4 regions of the Shewanella sp. P1-14-1 genome follow, and region 2 is predicted to be linked to each of the others. Evidence: predicted binding sites of a transcription regulator. Region 2 holds the regulator's gene; each other region holds the start of a gene.
What was found. Region 2 encodes sigma-54, which starts transcription at its own class of promoters, with help from an activator protein. Its sites were predicted from a motif close to GTTGGCACGNNNNTNGNNT; they were not measured.
Positions count from the first base shown of each region.

Region 1: AN944_RS03945 (YccF domain-containing protein) is a predicted target of sigma-54. The motif match lies at 2,377-2,395, and genes of this name have one in related genera.
Region 3: AN944_RS00485 (P-II family nitrogen regulator) is a predicted target of sigma-54. The motif match lies at 1,783-1,801, and genes of this name have one in related genera.
Region 4: fliD (flagellar filament capping protein FliD) is a predicted target of sigma-54. The motif match lies at 2,586-2,604, and genes of this name have one in related genera.

Region 1 is NZ_LKTL01000004.1:117,357-122,201, forward strand. It holds gene AN944_RS03935 (ChrR family anti-sigma-E factor) at 1-177, shown strand, start outside; gene AN944_RS03940 (1-aminocyclopropane-1-carboxylate deaminase) at 1,205-2,188, opposite strand; gene AN944_RS03945 (YccF domain-containing protein) at 2,468-2,881, shown strand; gene AN944_RS03950 (hypothetical protein) at 3,000-3,314, opposite strand; gene AN944_RS03955 (EVE domain-containing protein) at 3,325-3,789, opposite strand; gene AN944_RS03960 (sulfurtransferase) at 3,846-4,757, opposite strand.
Region 2 is NZ_LKTL01000005.1:67,857-72,701, forward strand. It holds partial or broken gene lptA (lipopolysaccharide transport periplasmic protein LptA) at 1-410, shown strand, start outside; gene lptB (LPS export ABC transporter ATP-binding protein) at 605-1,336, shown strand; gene AN944_RS04890 (RNA polymerase factor sigma-54) at 1,541-3,025, shown strand; gene hpf (ribosome hibernation promoting factor) at 3,050-3,337, shown strand; gene ptsN (PTS IIA-like nitrogen regulatory protein PtsN) at 3,340-3,783, shown strand; gene rapZ (RNase adapter RapZ) at 3,780-4,625, shown strand; gene AN944_RS04910 (HPr family phosphocarrier protein) at 4,628-4,845, shown strand, end outside.
Region 3 is NZ_LKTL01000001.1:119,425-124,269, forward strand. It holds gene AN944_RS00480 (ammonium transporter) at 137-1,387, opposite strand; gene AN944_RS00485 (P-II family nitrogen regulator) at 1,398-1,736, opposite strand; gene AN944_RS21330 (polymer-forming cytoskeletal protein) at 2,187-3,545, opposite strand; gene AN944_RS00495 (response regulator transcription factor) at 3,772-4,392, shown strand; gene zapE (cell division protein ZapE) at 4,686-4,845, shown strand, end outside.
Region 4 is NZ_LKTL01000019.1:19,754-24,598, forward strand. It holds gene AN944_RS14345 (flagellin) at 1-615, shown strand, start outside; gene AN944_RS14350 (hypothetical protein) at 687-1,001, opposite strand; gene AN944_RS14355 (motility associated factor glycosyltransferase family protein) at 1,002-2,288, opposite strand; gene fliD (flagellar filament capping protein FliD) at 2,631-3,986, shown strand; gene fliS (flagellar export chaperone FliS) at 4,003-4,383, shown strand; gene AN944_RS14370 (hypothetical protein) at 4,352-4,678, shown strand; gene AN944_RS14375 (flagellar hook-length control protein FliK) at 4,668-4,845, shown strand, end outside.

The DNA of each region.
Region 1 (4,845 bases), on a different contig from region 2:
TTTAGTGACGAGTACAATACCTATACAGCCGGTGACTTTATCATGCTTGATTCTGAGCATGAACATAGTCCTAAAACCATTGATGGTTGTTTATGTTATACCGTCGTCGATGCACCTTTATACTTTACTAAAGGTATCAGTAAATTGCTTAATCCAATCGGTGAACTAATTTACTAAATAGCCTATCAAAATGTTCATAAACAGCCTGTGTTTCAGGCTGTTCTATTTTGATAATTAGCGAATTAATACTAGGTAATCAGCTTTTAAAGTAGGCTTCTTAATAACAATGCTCAAACCTTATGTTTAAACGATCGTAAACTCGATACGAAATGACATAATTGAGGGATACCATTTAACAAAATAGCGAAGTTAACCACTCATTAGCACACTGAATTAGTGTAACTTTATCAACACCCTTTCAGTTTTAGCTTGGTTTTTATACGACAAAAAGACGTATCGCTCACCTTTTAGTCTTAAACTGTTCTATTTTGTAAAATATGTATTGCTATATTAAAAATATACGCATATTATCCACAATGTTATTAAGTTAACTTGTATTTAACTGTTTACCCTTCTGTTATTCATAACTGCACTCGTAAACCCACACTACAAGTCACGCCTTTTGGTTAAACATTGTCATTTGTTTGTCATATGCCTGTGTTCAACTAGACAAAGCAAGTAAGTTGGCGATTAAAATAAATAATCAACACGACTTGTCAGTGTAATAAGCACAGTTAACTTAAGCACACACATTAGCTTCAATAAGCCCAAACTTACGCAACACAACTGCTTAAGGATATTTATTGTTATTACTTACTCACCAGATAGGTGAAAATTAAAAAAAGGAGTGTGGCATATGTCATACAACATTAATGGTCACGAAATTACAGTCAATTTCCCTGTAAATTCAATATCATCAAACAAAAACTCAATAGCTTTTACTGACAGCCAAGGTAAAACTAAAACAACTTTTTCAAAACGCACTGAAGCGTTAAAATTTATGAAATGGTTGATAACGGCTAACAAGTAACACCTTCCATAACGCTTGCGTTATTCATTTGCTCAGTTACTCAATAAACATCGCTTCTCGGTATTTCCTCTCACACTTTACCGGACGTTTATTAGAACTGAGCAACATGAAACAACCCCATTCGCTTCACTTCCAGCACTAATACTTAAACAACTTTCTTTAGCTACAGTTAACTTACTGACCATATTTGCGTATATACCTAGCTAGCATACTTGGATTACCCAATAAACCACCTTGGTGTAAATACATAACAGGCCAAGTATTATCGACAGTTTCCGCTTTATAATCTTTATTTAAAAAGTGCTCCAGCATGATAAATCCAACTGGATCATAAAGTAACTCAAACTCAATGCCAGAATCACGCACACGACGCCACATGTCATAACACTGTCGATTAAGCTTTCCAAAGTGATACTTAGTGCCATTTGATACAATATGCGGGTGAAACTCACTCTGTGATGTTAGCTGACTAAACTGATGCGTTAGGTAATTGTCTCCCCCCACGCAACTGCAGGTTATTACATTAACTGTTACAGTTGGCTGACTCGCCTGCGGAAGGTAGCGCTTAAAAAATCGTTGCAAGAATAATGCTGTTGTGCCCGTACCTGAAGGCAAAAACAGATTTAATCTAGTCATATTCTGCTGATGCATCCAACTCAAAATTTGCTGGCCTAATGCTTCAAGCCCTTCTGCAGCATACTCACATCGTCCACCTTCAGGAATATAGATCTCATTCGCAGATGCTTGCTTCGCTAAGTCAGACACATAGCTATCAAGATTGCCGCTTACATGTTTAGGTTTCTCGACAATATTGGCGCCATTATTAAGCGCTGCTAGGTAGTTCCCCTGTGGGTTTTGTTTAAGATAATCAGCGATATGATCCACATGATAATCTAACTGCCATCCGCGCAACTTAGCCAGCACTGCAAGTGAATGTAATGAATTAGCTTGAGGTGAACCGTATCCAATAACCTTATTGATATGAGGAAAGTCCTGGGTCAAGAAGAATTGAAACTTACGGGCTTTGTTTCCGCTAAAATCAGGATGAATCAAGTCATCTCGCTTAACAAAAACCTCACGATCAGCAAATCTCATTTTATCAACGGGCGTGTCGATTGAGATATCCGCAAGAGATACATTAGAGCCAGCTGCAAACATAAGTAACGTCGCTTAAATAAAGAGTTATAGTCTGTAGTGGTATTTTAACTAACTATTAGCGATTTTCGCTATCATCAATTGTCGACAGCCCAAACTAAGTCAAGTAATGTCTTCTAACCCTCTAAATAAATAAAAATAAAACCAATAATTATCAACCACTTAAAAGAAACAGAAAAGCTAATAAAAATATTGGCATAGTTTTGGCTTTCTAGTGATTATTATCACCAATGGAATATTGGTCATTTCATTAACCAGTTTTGTATGACTTAGGGAGCACCAATGTCAGTCTTGAGATTAATTTTTAATATCGCATGGTTCATCATGGGCGGATTTGTAATGGGTCTAGCATGGTGGCTAGCAGGCTTATTGTGTTTTATCAGTATTATTGGTATTCCATTTGGCCGTGCTTGCTTCGTGATTGGTGAAATGGCGTTCTGGCCATTTGGACAAGAAAACGTTAACCGTAAACATTTAAAAGGATTTGAAGATATTGGTACTGGTCCATTGGGCATGATTGGCAACGTTATTTGGTTCTTATTCTGTGGTATTTGGCTCGCGATTGGTCACTTAACCCATGCTGTAGCTTGCTTTGTTACCATTATCGGTATTCCGTTTGCAATACAACACGTAAAACTCGCACTACTGAGCTTAACACCAATTGGCCAAACCGTTGTGGCAAAAGAAAGCTACTAACAGGTCACTTATGACTGAAAGCAAAGATATTGGACAGTAGCGTTAAAACAAAAACACCTTATATTCAGCTAGCAGATTATGAGGTGTTTCTGTTCAGTTTTAAATAGAGTAAACCATTCTAAATTTCGTTATTTTTGTGGTTAAAACCAGCAATAAAAAACTCTACTTTGCCACAAGATTTACAGGCAAACATATCAAAATCTTCTTTATTAACAAACAGCTCGCCAAGTTCACCTAAAACGCCCCAGCGCGTACCTTCATGAAAACTTTTAGTACAAATAAATGTAAGGCTACTCTTGCATCGAATACAATCAATACTCGCTTTGTTAGGTGAAGCGACTGGCGCTGGTTGACCTTTTTCACAGTTACAATTCCAACAAACTTGAAAGCCATCATCAATGACGGTATTACAATTTTCGCATGTCCACGACATGCACTTTCTCCTATGACGCTAACACACTAACAATATGCTGAAATTCTGCTTCAGTCACAGGTTGAACACTCAACCTTGCCCCTTTACTCACTAATACCATATCAGCAAGTTGAGGATCAGCTTTAAGCGCTTTTAAGGTAATAATCTGCTTAAAGGTTTGCCGATAAGTTAAATCCACAGCAACCCAGCGCGGATTTTCAATATCTGATTTAGGATCATAATAACTTGACTCATTATCAAAAGCACTCTGGTCGGGATAAGGCTCAGATGATACTGTCGCCAAGCCAACAATACCCGGCACTTTGCAACTGGAATGATAAAACAATACCGTATCGCCCACTTTTACCGCATCACGTAAAAAGTTACGCGCTTGGTAATTACGGATCCCTTCCCAAGGTTCAGTTTGGTTTTCACATTGCTGTAAATCGTCAATACTGAACTCGTCTGGCTCAGACTTCATTAACCAATACGCCATTTTGCAATCCTATTGTTTAAGCTACTTTTGATGAGTGTTGTAGTATGTTTCTTTTTTTAGATCTTTGATTTTGCAATCGGCAGAGATGCATCACTGCCCCACTCACTCCACGATCCATCATATAAGGCAGCATCATATAACCTTGTATCTGTTCCACTTGATATAAGCGCTACCAAGCCAATACAAGCAGTAATTCCTGAGCCACAGCTAAATACAACCCGCTTACTATCTTCAGGTAATATACTGGAAAATAAATGGCGCAATTCAGCAGGACGCTTGTATGTATTACCATTTAGCACATTGGCAAAAGGGAGATTTATTGAGTCAGGAATATGGCCGCTTCTCACGCCTTGTCTTGGTTCATCAACCAAGCCATTAAAACGCGCAGTAGCCCGAACATCAATCACACTAAATTTTTTATCAGTGAGGTTGATTAACACTTCTTGTTTTGACACAAGCTGACGGGCATCGAAACAAGAGTCCATAAATGAGATCACATCACTGCCAACATTAACTAGGCTTTCTACGTTTTTCGTATCAATGGTTAGATATTCAGATGAAGTTGGATAGCCCTGTTTAATCCATTCAGGCAGACCGCCATCTAAAATAAACACATTACTCAAACCAAACGTATGAAATATCCACCACGCACGTGGAGACGAATATATTCCCTGATTATCATATAAAACGAGTGTTGAATGGTCTGAAATACCCAGCTTATTGATAACCTTATTCACTTGGCTTTGGCTCGGAAATGAGTGCACACCAGCACTATCGGTATCGACTAAATCTACGTTAATATCAAGAAAATGACTATTAGGTATCGTCACTAATACATCATAAATAATAGGCTCTTTGCCAATCACCTTATCCATACTGACATCAATAATCATCACAGCGTCATCATTGCATTTTTCATACAAGCTGCTAACGGACATTAACGGGTAATTAATTGGTTTTCGATTCATGTATTTTCAACCATGCTTTAATTAGCTAATTGCTACTCATTGTTTTTGATACATTAACACAATGAAAAGGTGAGGTTTAAGCTGGCTT
Region 2 (4,845 bases):
CAGTGAATGTGACGCAAGGCACCATTAATATTAATGCCGATCAATTACGTGCATTCAGTGAAGAGTCGGGTGGCAAAAAAACCATGATTGCGACAGGTAATCCAGCCACCTTCTCACAAGAACTCGATGATGGCCGTATCGGTACCGCAAGTGCAAACGAAATAAAATATGAGCTTTCGACCAGTATTTTAACCTTAAAAGGCAATGCAAAACTTGACCAGGCAGGCAGTCAGGTTACAGGTAATCTCATTAGCTATAATATTGATAAACAGCAACTGATCGCTGAAAGCACAGGTGAAGGAAAAGACAGAGTTATCACAATTTTTCAGCCAGAAAATTACCCTGACTTGAATAAAGAAAACGAAGAACTTGATAACTCAGACGAAGCGCCGTTAGAAAATAATGATTCGCTTGATAACCCAGATGCTGATACGACTGACAATGTACCTAGCAATGTAACTGAGAATCAAACAGTGACTCCTGAGGCAAATGCTGTTGAAACTAACACTGATGCCCTCCTTGAATCAGTCACCCCTCAAGAATCTGATATTCAAAACTCAACCAATGCAGACATAACGACCCCTGCGGCAGAGCAAAAGCAATAATGACACAAATTACCTTAACAGCTGAGAACTTAGCAAAAAGCTATAAAAGCCGCCAAGTTGTCAAAAACGTTAGCCTAACCGTTAAAACGGGTCAGATTGTTGGTCTTTTAGGACCAAATGGTGCAGGTAAAACCACAACCTTTTATATGGTTGTAGGCTTAGTCAAAAGCGATAAAGGTCGTATTTTGATTGATTCTGACGACTTGACTGCAGACCCAATGCATTTACGTGCTCGTAAAGGTATTGGTTACTTACCTCAAGAAGCCAGCATTTTTAGAAAACTCACTGTGCACGATAACATCATGGCAGTGCTGCAAACCCGCAAAACCTTATCGAGTGAGCAACGAATCGAAGAATTAGAGCACTTATTAGAAGAGTTCAATATTACCCATATTCGTGACAGCCAAGGTATGGCTCTATCAGGTGGTGAACGTCGACGTGTAGAAATAGCACGCGCTTTAGCCGCCAATCCTAAGTTTATTTTATTAGATGAACCATTTGCGGGTGTTGATCCTATCTCTGTGATAGATATTAAGAAAATTATTCAACAACTAAAAAATCGTGGTCTTGGAGTATTGATTACCGACCATAATGTCCGTGAAACACTTGATGTATGTGAACGTGCGTATATTGTCAGCCACGGAGATTTAATTGCTGAAGGTACGCCTGCTGAGATCTTAGACAATCAGCAAGTCAGGTCAGTATACTTAGGTGAGCAATTCAAGCTATAGTTAGCATTCTTTAGTGTACAAGCATGGCATTTTCGCGGCCAACCAGTCCCACTTTTTAGCGTTATACACTAGACTCAAAACTTAACGCTAATTTTTGGCAAAGTAGAACCCAAGTTCGGTTAAAGTCTAGCTAACACTTACAAAGGTGCTAGACCCATAACATTGTAGTCGCGATGATGAAATTCAATTAGGGATAAGCGGTAAATGAAAGCCTCACTCCAACTTAAAATGGGTCAACACCTGACAATGACCCCGCAGTTGCAACAAGCCATTCGCTTATTGCAACTTTCCTCTTTGGAGCTACAGCAAGAAATTCAGCAAGCACTTGACTCAAATCCTCTTCTTGAGCTTGAGGATGAGTTTGCCAAAACAAAAGAACCAGTCAAAGACAATGCTCAGCAAACTGACACCGATTTTAGCGATAACAGCCAAGTCAGCGTAGAAAAAGACACCTCATCAGTCGATACAACAGAGTCACTTACGAAAGAGTCCATGCCTGAAGACTTACCAATGGATACCACTTGGGATGAAGTCTACACCGCCTCTCCTAACTCAGGTTCTGGCGCTGTAAGCCGTGATGACGATATGCCATTTCAAGGTGAAACGACTGAAGGTTTATACGAACATTTAGAATGGCAAAAAAACTTAACCCCATTTTCTGAAAATGACCTCGCCATTGCGACAGCCATCATCGACGCAATTGATGATAGAGGTTACTTAACCCAATCAACAGAAGATATTCTCGATGCACTCGGTCTTGAGGATATTGAACTTGATGAGGTTGAAGCCGTATTAAAGCGTGTACAACATTTTGATCCAGTGGGCGTCGCTGCAAGAAATTTAAGCGAATGTTTGATGATTCAATTGGGACAATACCCAAGCGAAATCCCTTGCATAGAAAATGTAAAATTACTGATATCTGAACACCTAGATTTAATAGCAGGTCGTGATTTCAGATTACTAATGCGTAAAACCAAGCTTAAAGAAGATGATTTACGCGAAGCGATTCAATTTATCCAAACACTGAACCCTCGCCCAGGGTTACAAATTACTCCAATCAAAGATGAGTACGTCATCCCAGATGTCACAGTGTTTAAAAAGAATGGCCGTTGGGTCGTAGAATTAAACCCAGATAATATGCCTAAAATAGGCGTAAATCAGCAATATGCCGCCATGGCAAAAGGCTCAGCCAATCAAGCTGACAGCCAATTCATTCGCGGTCACTTACAAGAAGCCAAATGGTTTATTAAAAGTATTGAAAGCCGCAATGAAACCCTGTTAAAAGTGGCAAATTGTATTGTTCAATTCCAGCAAGGTTTCTTTGAGTTCGGCGAAGAAGCCATGAAGCCTATGGTATTAAATGATATTGCCGAAGCGGTAGAGATGCATGAATCGACCATCTCACGGGTTACAACTCAAAAATATATGCACACCCCTCGCGGCCTTTTTGAACTAAAATACTTCTTCTCTAGCCACGTAAGTACCGATGATGGCGGAGAGTGTTCATCTACAGCAATCAGAGCCTTTATCAAAAAGCTGGTCGCTGCAGAAAACCAGAAAAAGCCACTTAGCGATAGTAAAATGGCGACGCTACTGGCTGAACAAGGGATCAATGTTGCTCGGCGTACGATCGCCAAATATCGTGAAGCAATGCTCATCCCTCCCTCAAACCAACGCAAAAGCTTATAAGCCTTTGTTATTGGAGGATGATCTATGCAAATTAACCTGACTGGACACCATATCGAAATTACTCAATCTTTACGTGAGTATGTGCAAACTAAGTTTTCAAAGCTTGAACGTCACTTCGAACAGATCAATAATGTTCACGTTGTGCTCAATGTACAAAAGTTACAACAGATTGCCGAAGCTAAATTGCACCTCAAAGGAGGTGAAGTTTTTGCCGTATCTCAAAACGCAGATATGTATGTCGCAATTGACGCCCTGATAGACAAATTAGACCGTCAGGTAATTAAACACAAAGAGAAGTTAATTAAACACTAACGATGGAACTTCGCACCATCCTGCAGCCGGCGTGCACTACCTGTGCCACTCCGGGCAGTAAGAAAAAGGTACTGGAACTTATCAGCAATTTAATGGCTGACCAGTACCCTACTCTATCTTCACAAGCTATTTTCGAAAGTTTAATAGCACGTGAAAAAATGGGTAGCACAGGTATCGGCAATGGCATTGCGATTCCACATGGGCGTTTAGACGACATTGAATCGCCGATCGCTATTTTGATCAAATGTGAAGAAGCTATCGACTTTGATGCTATTGATAAGAAGCCAGTAGACATTTTATTTGCCTTATTGGTTCCTTCTGAGCAATGTCAGCAACACTTAAGCACGTTATCAAGTATGGCTGAGAAATTAAGCGATAAACTCATCCTTAAAAGACTTCGAAAGAGTCATGACGCTACAGAACTGTATCAGGTTATTACTGCATGAAACTTGTCATCGTATCAGGACGATCGGGCTCAGGTAAATCAGTTGCTTTAAGAGTGTTAGAGGATTTAGGTTATTACTGTGTTGATAACCTGCCTCTCCCACTGATTGGCAGCCTACTAGAGCAGCTAAAAGGAAATAACGAACTTGTCGCCATCAGTGTTGATGTGCGTAATATCGAAGAGCAAGGCAAAGTATTAGAGCAGCAAATCGCTTTGTTGTCCGACGATACCACGATCATTAGTTTATTTTTAAATGCCAATGATCAAGTACTGCTAAAACGATACAGTGAAACACGTCGATTACACCCGCTGTCAAAAAATCAAATCTCATTACAAGAAGCGATTCAACTTGAAGGTCGATTGCTCGAACCAATTGCCAAAATGGTTGATCACTACATCGACACATCTCAGCTGAATATTTACGATTTGAGCGATCAAGTCCGACAAATTCTTATGGGCAGTGTTGATAAAGAATTAGTCATTCACTTTGAATCATTTGGATTCAAGCACGGTATGCCTACTGAAGCCGACTTTATGTTTGATGTCCGCTTTTTGCCAAACCCACATTGGGAGCCTGAGTTAAGACCATTAACGGGTCTTGATCAACCAGTACAAGAATTCTTAGGCAGACAACCCCTAGTCAATAAGTTCATCTGGCAGATTGAGAATTTATTTGATACTTGGATGCCGCACCTTGAGCGCAATAATCGCAGTTACCTTACCATCGCGATTGGCTGCACAGGTGGACAGCATCGCTCAGTTTATATTGCAGATCAACTCACACAGCGCTTCAGTAACAGTAAACACCAAGTTAGCGCTCGCCACCGAGAGCTCAACCTGTGACGATGAATATCTCCAGAGAAATCACCATCAGTAATAAACTTGGGCTTCATGCTCGAGCGGCAACAAAATTAGCTATATTGGCTACGGAATTTAAAGCCAGCATTACCTTGATTCAAGGTGACAAACAAGCCAGTGCAGCGAGTGTGTTAGGTTTATTAATGCTAGAAAGTGGTATAGGAAAAGTGATTACTGTTCAGGCTGAAGGCCCTGATGCACAGCA
Region 3 (4,845 bases), on a different contig from region 2:
AGAAGCGTTAACCTAAGTGACTTAGCCATAGTGAGACCTATTCAAATAAGAGCATTGGTATTTCATCAGTATAACAAAAAAGCAGAGCTAAATAGCTCTGCTTTTATACACGATTTTATAAACGATTTTTTAGTTATTAACCCGCTGATTTAATCGATACAAACTCTGGGTATGCATCAACACCACAGTCTGATGCATCCATACCGTTATACTCTTCTTCTTCAGTAACACGAATACCAACAGTTGCTTTAAGGACAAACCAAACAGCAAATGAAGCGGCAAATACCCAAGTGAAGATTGCTGCAGCACCAAATAACTGCGAGCCAAAGCTTGCATCAGCATTTGATAATGGCACTAGCATTAAGCCTAGGAAACCACATACACCATGCACTGAAATTGCACCTACTGGGTCATCGATTTTAATGCGGTCAAAACCAACAATTGAGAAAATAACCACACCACCAGCAACGACACCGATAACTGCAGACATCAATAATGAAGGTGATAATGGGTCAGCGGTAATAGCTACTAAACCAGCTAGTGCACCATTTAAAATCATGGTTAAATCAGCTTTACCCCAAACAATTTTACAAACAATGAGTGCTGATACTGCACCAAATGCGGCTGCAGAGTTTGTGTTAACAAAGATTTTTGCTACTGCTGATGCATTTTCAGCATCTGATACTAATAACTGAGAACCACCGTTAAAACCAAACCACCCCATCCATAGGATAAACATACCTAATGTCGCCATTGGTAAGTTTGAACCAGGAATTGGGTTTACTGCGCCATTCGCGCCATATTTCCCTTTACGAGCCCCAAGTAACAGTACGCCAGCAATCGCTGCTGCTGCACCAGCCATGTGCACGATACCACTACCAGCAAAATCAACAAAACCAGCAGCAGAAATGAAACCACCACCCCATGTCCAGTATCCTTCAATTGGGTAAATAACACCTGTTAATACCACTGAGAAAAGTAAAAATGACCATAGCTTCATACGCTCAGCAACAGCACCAGACACAATCGACATTGCAGTAGCGACAAACACAACTTGGAAGAAGAAATCTGACTCAAGTGCGTGATCCGCATCGGCTGATTGTGACCCTATTAATGAACCAAATGAAGGTAACCAACCCGCTTCAACATTATCAACATACATAATGTTGTAACCGACAAGTAGGTACATGACACAGGCAATTGAATATAAACAAACGTTTTTAGTTAAAATTTCAGTGGTGTTCTTTGAACGAACTAAACCCGCTTCAAGCATGGCAAAACCTGCTGCCATCCACATCACTAACGCACCTGAAATCAAAAAGTAGAATGTATCTAGTGCAAATCGTAATTCTGTTACTGTTGTTCCTAACGCTGCTAACTCTTCCATTTCAGCCCCCTTATAATGCTTCGTTATCAAGCTCACCCGTACGAATACGGATTGCTTGTTCAAGATCAGTTACGAAAATTTTGCCGTCACCAATCTTGCCGGTGTGAGCTGCTGTTGTGATAGCTTCAATTAACATGTCTAAATTTTCAGATTTTGTCGCAATTTCTAATTTTACTTTAGGAAGAAAATCAACTTGATATTCTGCGCCACGATAAAGTTCTGTGTGACCTTTTTGACGTCCAAAGCCTTTAACTTCAGTAACAGTCATTCCCTCAATGCCCATTCCTGCAATTGCTTCTCGGACATCATCCAATTTAAACGGCTTGATGATAGCGCTGACGAGTTTCATCTCGACCTCCAAAAGTGTGATTGTTATAAATTTGTTTGCAATAACAATTCAATCATTAGGCCAAACTTGTAAGATAATGTTTTTGTTGAAATATTTAATTTATTGCATTCAATAACCTCAAACTTTCGCACCATATAAGTGCAGCGCTATTTCGGTGCGCACAAGATTAGCGCATCCTTCTCGTCTCCAAAATTGACTCAAAAGAGCTATTAATTCATTCGTGTTCTAATAGAAATAAGCACTCAATAACAATTGAAACTCCAAGAAGAAAAGTAAACTTACGGATAAAAATCAAAACAACGATAGATCAAAGGATGGGCTAAAGAAGTTGGTATGTTGTCAAAATCTGAGGAAAAAAAGCGTTGCGCCGAGTGGTATCACACTGGGTTTCAGGCATAAAAAAGACCCTCAAATGAGGGCCTTTAAACATGTAAAATTAAGCTTTAAGGCTTATAAATTACCCGCTGTTGTCGTTGCTTCTTCAGTCGCTTCAGCCGCTTCTGTAGAGTCAGCTCGCTCTTCTGCTAATAAATCAGCAAGTAGGCTATCAACTTTTGTTTTGTCATCTTCAACTGACGCTGCAGCACTTTCGACAATATCATCAGCTTCTGTATTGATGTCGGCAGTCAATTCACTGTCAACGCCTTCTAGTTCTGCTAATAAATCAGCTTGTTCATCAGCCAAAGTCTCATTGATAGACTCATCAACACTGTCAGAAGACGTTTCGCTAACGTCTGCAACAAGCTCTGTCGCCGCTTCAGCTTCAACGGCTTTAGCTGCTGCAGCTTGATCTAGCTCAGCGAGGGCTGTTTCAGCATCAATAACTTCAACTGCTGTAGTAGTTTCAACGTTGGCAATACTTGCATCTTCTACTGCTGGTTCAGATTTTGCTGATTGCGTGTTCGTCGTTGAATTAATTTTCGCCATCACGGCTTCGCCTAGTTCAGGCTTTATAACTACTGCACCAGCTGCGGCTGCAGCTAATACCACACCGGCAACAACAAATTTAGTCGCACCTGATTTCTTTTGTTGCGCTTTTTCTGCTGCTGCTTTTGCCGCTAACTGAGCTTGAGGATTTGGTTGTGGCTTAATCTCAAGTTTTGACATCGGCTTAGGCGCTGGCATTGGTTCGCTTTCTGGCACGCTATTTAATGGTGCAGGAGTACGAATCTCTTGTGCTTGAGCCGGTTTTTCTGACTTGACTTCGGTCTTAACTGTCATTTCATCAGCGACAAACTCTGGCTTAATCTCAGGCGTTACATCAGGCTTTATTTCAGTTTTTACTTTAGGAGTGTCAACAGCAACGTTAGTAATAGGCTCGGCCATTACGTTAACATTACTCACTTTTGCAGCCTGAGCTATCGGCGCCTCTGCAATAGGCGCTTCAGGCTTTGGGGATGCGTAAGCCGGCTCATCATTAAAAGGTTGAGAATAAGGAGCAACAGGCTGTTCATCAGCTGCTAGCTCAGGTAATACACCTTGCTCAGGGCCTTTAGTTCTTGCACCTAAGAATTGACCACCATCATAAATTTCCATTTTATGACTCGAAACATCACCTTCAACCACACCAGAGCTTACGATAACGAGACTGTTACAGTGTAATTTTCCTTTGAAAACACCACAAACACGTAACTCTTGACAGTAAAGTTCACCGTCAATTTCGCCACCTACTTCAATTTTAACTTGGTCTGTTGAACGAATAACACCTTTGACTTGACCAGCGATCAAAGCAGGTCCTTTTACCGTCATTTCTCCATCCAATGAAGTCTCGGGACCGATAAAAGTCACCCCATTTCCTTTGTTATTCATACCCAGCAGTATCCTTTTATTATAAATTTTCGACTTATAGTAAACTAACTAATTAAAAACAACAAATAACATTGCATTTACATAAAATTCACCTTGTAAACATTTCGGATCAATTAAATTGCTAACTCATCACTTATTGCTGGACACTGTGATTAAGAATAATTATTATTCACGAACCTATTGTTAAGGATTTTCAATAGTCGAGTTTTATAAACAAGGATGTGACATGATTGTATCGGATATTTTTTTAGGTGAAATACCTGAAAGTTTGACCCAACAGCTTTGCCAGATTACTGAACTTTTAAAGTGTAATACCATTAGCCACGACCCGCTTAACCTCCAGTGGCAACAAGCAGAGCACCACAAAAAAATTCTACTGCACTATGTCAGTGATCCCAAATTACACATCCCTAACTTATCGGCAGAATTACTTGCAGACGGCAAACATTTGGCTTTTTGCCCTCAATTGACCTCTGACACTGAAAGTTTGCTCATCGCAAATGGGTTTCATGGTGGACTGTCTTTTGATGCATCGATTATTGAGATCATCGAAGCCTTTAAGAATCTGGACAACAATAAATTGTATTTCAGTCATGATGCGATGTCTCATTATATTCAATCAAGAAACCGCCAACCTATTACACAACGCCAAACTGAACTACTGTCATTAACCACCAAAAAAGAACAGCAAGTGCTGTCTTTGGTTTGCCAAGGCTTATCTAATGAGCAAATTGCAGCAAACTTAAGTATTTCGATTAATACAGTCAAAATGCACATTCAAAACATTTTCAAGAAAACAAATGTTTCTAGCCGTGGACAGCTTTCTTACGTCTTTACACAAGTGTAATTTAGGTTAGTCGCTTATATAGATGTCTGACGTACTAACGGGGTTTACGAAGTTGATCGCGTTTTAGCAGCCGATTGGTTTTAGTACTTTCTTATTCTCGTCTTATTTCGCTCGATATAGACAAGATAGTAATGAAGCCTGAACCATGGGTATGCCTATAAGGGTAGCAAACTACTTCAAGTTGTTTTCAACTCGACGGCTCACACATAGCGCTAGTTATATTTCCCTTAAATACTTGAGCTTGTTTTTAATTGATATATTGTGACTCATAAACCAATCAATATGGTCTTGGCGTGACAACGTTATTAGAACTCTATCAAAGCAAAATAGCACAATCTCAATCATCTCAATTGCGATTACACGATGATGCTGAACAGCATACAGCGCTACTTGCCCTCAACGAGCTATTTATTCAACTCCAACATAATGTGAATGTTAATGAAGAAGTAGCAG
Region 4 (4,845 bases), on a different contig from region 2:
GATGCATCTTCTATGCTACAAACTGCTGATGGTGCACTAGAAGAACTGACTAACATCGCAATGCGTCAAAAAGAGCTAGCAACTCAAGGTGCTAACGGCGTGAACTCTCAGAGTGATATGAAAGCTATCGCTGATGAGTTTAATGAATTAAACGCCGAAGTAACGCGTATTCTTGATGACACAGAATACTCAGGCCAGTCTTTATTTGATGCTTTAGAGAGTGGTGTCGACTTCCAAATCGGTGCTGGTGCTGGTGAACAGTTAAATGTATCTATCAACGCAATTACAGAGCTTGCTGATATTGTTGCTGGTAGTGGTACTGGTGCAGTGATTTCAATTGGTTCTGCTGAGATCCAAGCTGTTGATGCATTCATCGATGCAGTTGGTGAAGAGCGTTCAACTTTAGGTGCAAATATTAACCGTTTAGGACATACAGCCTCTAACCTAACTAACGTAACTGAAAATACAATTGCAGCTGCAGGTCGCATTATGGACGCCGATTTCGCGGTTGAATCAGCAAACATGACTAAGAATCAGTTATTAGTTCAAGCAGGTACAACTGTACTTTCTAACGCTAACCAAAACACTGGTTTAGTTATGGGTCTATTGCGTTAATTTCGTCATTCGTCTCAATAAAAATGCCAATAGTTTTTGCTATTGGCATTTTTTGATTTTTCAGTATTCTTTTATTCTTTCAATTGAGTATTCACTATGTGAATAATTGAAACCAAATCAAACTGGATAAAGTCCGCCATACCACACCAATCTCGCCTCTCTTGCGCGGCGGATATGCTTGACATAGTATTGGCAAGTAGCTGAAGTATAGTATTTTTTAGTTTATCAACCACATTACTTTTATTAATGACCGCTATCAGCTCTTTAATATCACTATTGGTATGATCTTTAAGTTCTACTCCCGCTTCCCATTCATACCCCATTCTGAATTTGTTCGCAGTTAGTAACAATTTTTCAGTAAGGTCACGGGCTGTAAAAATTGTCATCTATATGCACTCCTTGTATTTAGCACCATTAATTTTTGCCCCTTTAAGACTAGTTTGAAAATAACAAACTTGGGATGTTTGACTAATATAAGCCTCTAAGCTGCGTAGATAGCCGCGGAAATTTAAGTTAGTTACGACTTTTTCTCCTCTACTATTAAACACCCAATGTGGATTTTTACTTGTCACAGTGGTGTTAAGCGCACCCTCTTTCCAGTGAGCATGTGTTTTATTATCAGGAAAACAAAAATCAGCACCAAATAATGTCAATTCTTTAGCACCTAAAAGAACAGCCAGATCAACTGCAGGATGAATAACACTACCGCTAGAAAATAACCGAATTTTCTTATTCTCTTCATTTAAATCATCAAATAGTGAAAGCTGTGAATAAGCCATATACTTCGGCCCAGGCCAATTATCAAGCAAATTTGTAGTTACAGTTGGAAAGCATACTAAAGCCGTTTTTTCATCAACATTGTCAGGGAAATACTTCATACTGATAAGAGAATCAATGCTTACTACAATATCAGGAATAATACCATTAGAGGCTAAGGCCATATATGCAGTATCAACAGCCACCAATAAAGGCCTGTCTTTCATTAAGGATTGATTCTTTAAAAAATCATAATGTTCTTCTAAGGTAGGCCCTGCACCAATAACGTAAATATGCTCATGTTTACGTTCTTTAATTAATAACCTTGCATCAGGTATATTCTCAATAAATGAGGCATTATCTTTAAAGCGTTGTAAGTTCTCTCCATGCTTCTTACCATGCTGTTGATTAATAAAAGGAAGTACATTTTCATGTACCAGAACGTCCCTCATTGCAGCATGAGCATCATCAGCCAACTCTAAATCAGGTGCAATAGTAATCCGTGTACGTTTTACATCTAAGAAGTTGGTATCGAATACCAGCGTCACTTTCTTATTCTGCAGCCATTGGGTTTGATCAGTAAAATTTAGTAACATCGCAAATAGCGCATAATTTAACGGGTATACATGGATTATTTCTACGTCTGTAAATAATAACTCTGTAGGAACATCCCCCATCCCAACACCGTATACAGCAACTCGTTTTTTAGTTAAATCCGTATTTCCGATCAATAGCTTAGCTTCACCCACTCTGTCATAACAACTACTGAGCTGAATACCATTAACTCTAATGGTCTGTTCATTACCCCTGACTAAATTGGTTTCCAAATGTTCGAATGTTCGCTGAGAAAGAATCGCTGCAATTGCTGGCCAGCGTTTCGATATTATTTGCATATTTTTCAATAATAATTCTGACATGTAACTTACCTAAACGGGAGGAGATAGACGTAGCTCTAATAGCTTTACTCCAACTAAGGCGACCAACCCCCATAAAAGCTTAAGCTTCTTTAGTTATTCAATTTCCACCATAAAAAACTATCTCTCTTCAGTCCCCTAGCTAATTTGTCGCTATAACTTCTTAGGTTTCTTTACCCTTGCTGCACCAAGAAGGCAGGTTAAGCCACCTGCGGAAAATAAGATTCCTCACGCATCTAACCCAACGGAAGCCACGCTTCCTAAAAGTGAACTTTATTCATTACAAAACAATAACTTAAAGTTGGCCCAAAAATTGATAACCATAATTAAAGAATAGGAGTTGCCATGATTTCAGGTATGAGTGCCGCCTCATTTGCCGAGCAATTAGTTGCTGCAGAACGAATGAGTAAAGATGCTTTATTTAAAAACAACTTAGATAACAGCAAAGCACAAATTGATGCTTATAAAATTTTAGAACGCACCTTAAACAAGATGACCAGTAATCTGGAAAACTTAAACGGTGATGCCTTCGAAGGTAAAACGTCTGAAATTAGCGATGATAGTGCCATCATCACAGTAGACAGTGATGCACCTGCTGGCGTGTACGATTTGTACGTTAAGCAACTCGCTCAAGCCCACCAAATCACTAAATCCTTCACAAGTGAAGATGAAATTCTACCAACCACTGGTGTGGTCAGCATCGATGTCGGTGGTAATAGCATCAACATTGATATGGCTGAGCTTAACGCTTCAGGTAACGCAACGGTGAGTGACTTACGCGATGCGATCAATAATCATCCTGACAACCCTGGTGTCACAGCTTCTTTAGTCAGAACAGGTGGTCAAGTTGAATTGATGCTGACTTCTGATGAAACCGGAAAAGACAACATTGTCACCATGGAGATGGATGACATTGACTGGGGCACTCAAGAAAGAATTAAAGCCCAAGATGCAGAATTTACCCTTAATGGCATTGATATCACCAGTAGCAGCAATTACCTCGATAACGTCATTGATGGCGTCAATATCGAGCTGAAAAAAGCCCATAACGTCGGTGAAAGCGCCACGATTACCATAGGTAACGATACCGAAGGCACCGAAAAAGCCGTTAATGATTTTGTTGATTCTTTCAATGAATTAATGACGCAACTAAACCAACTCACCCGCTCAATGGGGAGCTCGGTTTTAGATGATATTAATGATGACAAAGACAAAGATGATGACGATGAAGACGATGATGATGAAAACTCATCCGTCGGCGAAGATCAGATCGGTATTTTAAAAGGCGATTCAAGCCTACGAATGCTGCAAAACAATATTCGTAATGCCATTTTCGATGAAGCACCCAATGGCATGCGCCTCTCTGATATCGGCATTGAAATGGGTCGTGATGGCAAGCTGTCTGTCGACGATGAAAAGCTCTCTCAAGCCATTAGCAGTGACTCAGAGGCGATCAAAGAAATGTTTACCGCTGACGGTAGTTACATTGATCGTATCGATTCAATCATCGACCCATTTACTAAAAACAATGGCTATATCGATTTAAAGCAAAAGAACCTTGATTCTCAAGTGGAGCAAATCGAAGACAACATGTCTCGTCATGATCAACGGATGAGTCAACGCTACCAAATTTTACTCACTCAGTTTACCGCAATGGAAAACACCATTAACAAGCTAAACACTGCTAGTGGCCTATTTTAATTAGGAAAAATGAACAATGTTGAACGAATACGATCCTTTTAATGCTTACAAGCAAACCACACTAGACGCCAGAGTCGCCTCAGCTAATCCCCATGAAATGGTGCGTATGTTGTTGGACGGTTTACTGGAAGAAATTGAGCGTACCAGTGGATACATGGAGCGACAAAGCTATGAAGATAAAGGGAAAAGTGTCAACAAGTGTCTCAACATTGTTCATGGTTTGGATTCGATGTTGGATTTAGAGAATGGTGGTGAAGTCGCCATCACACTAAACCGCCTCTACGACTACTGCAGTCGTCAATTAGTGACCGCTAGTGTTGAAAACAGCGTCACTGAGCTTACCCCCGTCATTAAGGTAATTACAGATGTCAGAGCCGGCTGGGCCAACCTCAACTAATCAGTGGCAGCAATTTGAAGCTGCACTGATTAAATATGCCAAAGCAAAAGACTGGAAGAAGGTAGAAAAAGTTAATGAGCTAATGATGATGGCGCTTACCGTTCAGGGTAAGCCCAAAACTCAGCAGCAATTATTGGCTCGCCAATCCCTTTCAATAACCCATCAATTGGTGATTGCTCAGGCTACAGCAGAAAAAGACTTGCTGAATAAAGAGATGAAGCAGTTCCAAGCAACAAAAGACGGTATCTCAGCTTATAAGCTAACCAGTCTTTGCGGTGAAATTTATGATAACTAATGTGTCCAATTTATCTGCGATGGCGAGTCATTCATCATCGCAACCTTTTAGTATTTCAAGTGAGACACAATCAGATTTTGAGCATGAATCTCAAGGCGATATGGGATTTGTGATGCCTTTGCCATCATCCCTTGTCTCACCAGATAAAAACGTCGTCACATTGCCTC